One region of the Bacillus sp. D48C genome, then DNA from elsewhere that is predicted to be linked to it. Evidence: predicted binding sites of a transcription regulator. Region 1 holds the regulator's gene; the other holds the start of a gene.
What was found. Region 1 encodes Rex, which represses fermentation and respiration genes when NADH is low (regulators of the CRP and FNR family bind a similar motif). Its sites were predicted from a motif close to TTGTGAAATATTTCACAA; they were not measured.

Region 2: the regulator Rex is predicted to act here: its motif matches at 1,476-1,493, upstream of ACLBXA_RS00105 (L-lactate dehydrogenase).

What each region holds. Positions count from the first base shown of each region.
Region 1 covers NZ_JBKFAQ010000024.1:8,371-11,588, reverse strand. Annotated here, with positions in the region: gene ACLBXA_RS28965 (ABC-F family ATP-binding cassette domain-containing protein) at 1-1,057, opposite strand, end outside; gene ACLBXA_RS28960 (redox-sensing transcriptional repressor Rex) at 1,245-1,874, shown strand; gene ACLBXA_RS28955 (YdiK family protein) at 1,904-2,095, opposite strand; gene ACLBXA_RS28950 (CPBP family intramembrane glutamic endopeptidase) at 2,092-2,841, opposite strand.
Region 2 covers NZ_JBKFAQ010000001.1:3,019-6,236, forward strand. Annotated here, with positions in the region: gene ACLBXA_RS00095 (MFS transporter) at 1-224, opposite strand, end outside; gene ACLBXA_RS00100 (TetR/AcrR family transcriptional regulator) at 546-1,145, shown strand; gene ACLBXA_RS00105 (L-lactate dehydrogenase) at 1,610-2,554, shown strand; partial or broken gene ACLBXA_RS00110 (dockerin type I domain-containing protein) at 2,729-3,082, opposite strand; partial or broken gene ACLBXA_RS00115 (TasA family protein) at 3,073-3,195, opposite strand.

The DNA of each region.
Region 1 (3,218 bases):
AGCGCATAGTTACGTGTTCAATTATAGGGTCCTCCTCATAGCCGATGGTTGCATCTTTTACTTGTAAAACATCATTTCCACTTTGCTTTTCAATATCGAAGTGGAATGATGCTGACTTAGAATCCCCTAATGGTCTCGTTAATAATTCCATTCTGTCTAGTTGTTTACGGCGACTTTGAGCACGTTTCGTTGTAGAAGCGCGAGCTATATTCTTTTGAACGAAGTCCTCAAGTTTTGCGATTTCATCTTGTTGTTTTTCGTAACGTTTCATTTCTTGATCATATAATGCTGATTTTAAGTCTAAATATTTACTGTAGTTACCAACAAATCGTCTGCTTTCTTTATTCGAAATTTCATATACTTGTGTAACGAGTTTGTCTAAGAAATAACGGTCATGGGAAACGATTAATATTGCGCCAGGATAACCTTGTAAATATTGCTCAAGCCATGTTAATGTTTCAATGTCTAAATGGTTTGTAGGCTCGTCCAAAATAAGTAAGTCTGGTTTTGTTAATAATAATTTCCCGAGAGCTAATCTTGTTTTTTGCCCGCCACTTAAAGTAGAGATCGTCGTCTGGTGTGTTTCAACTGGGAAGCCAAGGCCGCTTAAAATGGAGCGAATATCCGCTTCGTATTGATATCCACCTTGATCTTTATAATTGAGTTGCAATTGGTCATAATCAGCTAACAATCTTTCATATATAGCTTCGTTTGAAAAGTTTTCTTCTTTTCCCATTTCTTGCTCAAGCTTTCGAAGTTTTGTCTCCATTTGCTGTAAGTGGGTAAAGACGGTTAGCATTTCATCCCAAATTGTTAAAGACGTTTCTAGGCCAGTATTTTGAGCTAAATACCCGATTGAGACATCTTTCGGTTTTATAATTTCGCCACCATCATGTGATAACTCACCAGCGATAATTTTTAATAATGTAGATTTTCCAGCTCCATTCCTTCCAACTAATGCGATACGATCTTTTGTTTGTACTTCCAATTTTATGTTTGCAAGAATTGTTTCTGCACCGTATAATTTCGAAAGTCCATTTACTTGTAATAAAATCAATGTTCTCACCTCAAATAATTTCTTAACTTTGCCATGTTTATATTTCTCAATCATACTAAAAATAGTGTATAGTTTAAAATAAAGAGAGAATACTTCTTCTCTTTATTATACAAGGAATTTAATGAGTGCTAAACTTCTGTATTTGATTAAAGTATATGAATAAAGATAGGAAGAGAGGAGAGGTCATATGGATCAGCAAAAGATTCCACAAGCCACTGCTAAAAGATTGCCTCTATACTATCGATTTATCCAAAACTTATCTCTTTCTGGTAAGCAGCGTGTTTCATCGGCCGAATTGAGTGAAGCGGTAAAAGTAGATTCCGCAACAATACGAAGAGATTTTTCGTATTTTGGAGCATTAGGGAAAAAGGGATATGGATATAACGTAAATTATTTATTATCATTTTTCCGCGAAACACTTGATCAAGATGATATAACGCGTGTAGCACTTATTGGAGTAGGTAATTTAGGGACCGCTTTCTTACATTATAATTTCACGAAAAACAATAATACAAAAATTGAAATGGCATTTGATGTTAGTGAAGAGAAAGTTGGAACAGAAATCGGGGGCATTCCTGTATATCATTTAGATGAATTAGAAGAGAGATTATCAAATGATATACAAGTGGCAATATTAACAGTACCGGCTACAGTAGCACAAGCTGTAGCAGATAGATTAGCTGAAACGAGCGTGCACGGTATTTTGAATTTCACACCAGCACGATTAAACGTATCAGAGAATATTAGAATTCATCATATTGATTTAGCTGTAGAGTTACAAACATTAGTTTACTTTTTGAAAAACTATCCACAATAAAACGCAGAGGAAGCGACCTCTGCGTTTTATTATTGTTTCTTCTTTGTGAATTTAACTAATATAAGGCGAAGTGCCAAATTAAAATCAATTGTTGCCATAACTGCAAATAGTATTGTCCACACATTCCAGATTGTATCTGTCACGTTCGTAATGGCGAAGCGTGTAAAGATACATCCAAGAAGGAAGTATAGTGCAGCCATGAACAATGGTGAGTTTCTCATACAAAAAATCCTCCGATAAATCCTTGCATTTTTTCAGCTTCTTTAATCATTTCTTGAATTTGCTCATTGCTCATAAAAATTTGCCCAATAGCGACTAATGTATTCATCGCAACATGAGCTGCAATAGGAACGATAATGCGCTTCGTCTTCACATATAAGAAGGCGAATACGAGCCCCATAGCAGTGTATACCAATAAGTGAGTAAAATCAAAATGAATTGCTGCGAATACAAGTGAACTAATGATAGCTGCAATAAAGAAGTTGAACTTCTTATAAAGTGCACCGAATAGAATTTTTCTAAATACGATTTCTTCTAAGATAGGTCCGATTATAGATACAACAATAAGGAACCAAGGAGTAGTTCGTGCAATTTCCATCAGTTTCATTGTATTTTCTGAACCTTGTTTAATTCCTAGTAGCTGCATCTCGATCATACCGGCAACTATTTGTGAAAAGAAAGCTAAGAATAATCCGATGAAAATCCACCCAATTGTAGCTGGAACAGAAGAGCGCGTTGCATCTAAATGTCTGTCGCGAATATCTGTTCTAAGTAACCAAAGTACGATACATAATGCAACAAAGAAGCTAATAATTGCCCAGTGTCCCATTATGATTTGTCCTTTTTCCTCAATGGTAAATCCTCTATTATCATAGAGTCCTGTTTTTAGGAGAAGTGGTAATCCAACAGCGCCAGATAATTGCATTAAAATGTATGTAACGATAATCCACCAGTATTGTTTCTTCAAATGGTTTAACCATCCTTTCTAACTCTAGTGTATGAGATGAGGTAGGATAACATGTAAATATGTTATCTACGATATAAACTTTCATTCGAATTATGATTTTTTTGTAAATACGTATTTTAAATTAAAGTAGGAGACAGGAAAAAGTTGTACGTTTAGCGAAAACAACTTAGGGTGTCTTTCATATTGTAACATACGAGTAGGGGAAACAACGATTCATATAGTAGAGGCAGTATTCTATATAGAAAGTTTATATAGTAATTTGCGAAAAAATTATGATTTTTTTACTTGCAAAAGAAATTGAGATTATTTATTATTATAAGTGTGTTAGCACTCGGGTGACTTGAGTGCTAATAAATAAAATTTACATAACAAAATGA
Region 2 (3,218 bases), on a different contig from region 1:
CCTAATTGATCAGCCATCCGAGAAATATGAGGAGCTAGTAAAGCTGATGATAATGTAAAGGTAGCTGCAACAGCTCCAGCAAGCCAATAGTCACCACTTACTTGAGATAACATGGTAACAATACCAATACCCATCATTGATATGGGCATACGAGCTATAAATCCTGCTAATGAGAATCCTTTTGTACCAGGAGCACTGAAAATCTCACGGTAGGAATTAAACATGATAATCACCACAATATTTGACGTGTACATATACATTCTTCATTCTTTTAACTCCTCCTCTGTTTCATTAATACCTTCTATAAAAAGGGACAGTGAGTCAATGTAGGGTATAGGTAAGAAGTTATATTATCTTGTAAGCTAGAAATAATTGACATACGCACCGTATGCCAATATCATATTAACATACGGAGCGTATGTCAATTGAAATGTTTTATCTCTGGATAGAGCCGATGTTTAAAGGAGTTATTCTTTTATATAGAGAACGATACTATAGTGCAATTCATTTTGAATAAAGAGAATGAATAGAAGTAGGAGGAAAAGATGATTAAAAAAACGAGAGCAGAAATGATTACTGAAACACGTGCTAAATTGCTGTGGGCAGCAAGAGAGGCTTTTGGTACAGTTGGATATGTAAATACGTCTATGGATGATTTTACAGCATCTGTCGGTTTAACACGTGGTGCAATTTATCATCATTTTGGTGATAAAAAAGGATTGTTAGAAGCAGTTGTAAAAGAAATTGATATGGAAATGGATAATAAATTAGGGAAAGTATCAGATGAAGCGGAAGGAAAATGGGAAGGGTTTGTTGGGCGTTGTCGTGCATATTTAACGATGGCACTTAATCCAGAAATTCAGCGAATCGTACTTCGAGATGCACCAGCAGTATTAGGAACTAGTTATTATCAATCATCACAGTCACAATGTTTAGTGACGATGGCCGAGATGCTTCAGCAATTAATGAAGGACTGTATTATTGAAAAGACGGACTGTGAAGCTTTAGCAAGATATATAAATGGCGGACTAGTGGACCTTGCTTGTTGGATTGCGAATTCTGAAGATGCAGAGGCACGGTTGTCTAAAGCTTTGCATAGCCTATCACTTATATTGAATGGTTTATTATTAGAAAAGAATGCATAATTTTAACGGATATTTTTTAATATATAGTAATGATTAAAAGGGAGGTGATAAAGTATAGGCTAATTCATTTATTTAACCGTATTCTATATAAGCTAATTGACGTCCATCTTGTAAGGGAATGATGTGATCAGTCAGTTTAATCTTATAATGTGATTACATTTTTTGTGAATGTTAGGATTTTTATTATAGAAAGTGAATTTAGTTACAGTGAGTAATTGAATCATACATTTTTATTCACAATCTAAAGAAAACACCTAATTTGGTATGGATTCCACACCTGATCTAACAACTTTACACTCTATGTGAAAAAGTTCACAAATAGGTCATAAATTGTGAAGTAATTCACAATAATACGTGCTACAATATGAATGTAAAGAAGTTAAACAACATTAAATTAGTATTTTAATTAATTACTTAAACAATCATAAAAAAATATATGTGAACAATAGAGAGGGGAAATTACCATGAAAAAAGGTATCAATCGTGTAGTATTAGTAGGAACAGGAGCTGTAGGTTGTAGTTACGCTTACTCAATGATCAACCAAGGTGTAGCTGAAGAATTCGTATTAGTAGATGTTAATGAAGCAAAAGCAGAAGGGGAAGCAATGGACTTAAGCCATGCGGTACCATTCTCTCCATCACCAACAAAAGTTTGGAGCGGTAGCTATGCAGATTGTAAAGATGCAGATCTAGTTGTTATCACTGCTGGGTTACCACAAAAGCCAGGTGAAACTCGTTTAGACTTAGTTGAGAAAAATACAAAGATCTTTAAACAAATCGTTCGCGGCATTATGGATAGCGGATTCGATGGAATCTTCTTAATCGCAACTAACCCGGTTGATATTTTAACTTACGTAACTTGGAAAGAATCTGGTTTACCGAAAGAGCGCGTAATCGGTTCTGGTACTACTTTAGACTCTGCTCGTTTCCGTTACATGTTAGGTGACTACTTAGATGTAGATCCACGTAACGTTCATGCTTACATCGTTGGTGAGCACGGTGACACTGAACTTCCAGTATGGAGCCACGCTACTATCGGTGTACAAAAACTAGAAACAATCTTAGCTAACAACGAACAGTACAAACAAGAAGACTTAGATAAAATCTTCGAAAATGTACGTGATGCAGCTTACCATATCATCGAACGTAAAGGTGCAACTTACTACGGAATCGGTATGTCACTACTTCGTATAACTAAAGCGATCTTAAACAACGAGAACAGCGTATTAACTGTATCTGCATACCTTGAAGGTCAATACGGTGAGAAAGATGCTTACGTAGGTGTTCCAGCTGTTATTAACCGCGAAGGTGTACGTGAAATCGTAGAACTTGAGCTAAATGAAGAAGAAAAAGCGAAATTCGCTCATTCTGTAAAAGTATTAAAAGAAACTATGGCACCAGTACTATAATTAATTGCTAAATAATCCGGAAGTGGGGACCTGCTTCTTACTTCTGGATTTATATATAATTCAATATAAATTCCTTTTCCGGTTTCCCTTGTATATCCCCAATATACCCCTTTTGCTGGATAAGGGTCATTTATAGAAAAGAGCACTCTATTTTATATAGAGTGCTCTTTATGATTATTTTTTAGGTGTTAATCCTAACTTCTTTAAAATATCTGTCAGTGTACCGCTTTTTGATTTTTCTACAGGTGTTTGTGATTTAGATGCATCTGGACCTTTTTTCAAGAAGTTCTTTTCAACGAAGCGAATATCTTTTCCGTCGACAATTCCATCTTTATTAAGATCTCCGTCTTTTACAGTTAGTCCTTTTTTAATGTAGTTGCTAGCGATAATTTTAGCATCTTTAATATGGATTACTTTATCACCATTTACATCGCCGGCAAGGTTTTCGTCAGGTCTTGCATAATAATATTGGCCAAGCAGCTTACCGTCTTTTTCAGTACCAAGCTTCGTTGTTAGGCGGCTTGAAATGAGTTACTCGATGTTTCTGAATCACTGAAATAGGCGAATACACCTCCGAATGTAAGGGATAAACCAAGTGAAGCGGTGACAACTCCCATTCCTACTTTTTGTTTTAATGACATAAGAAAGCCCTCCTAGTTAAATT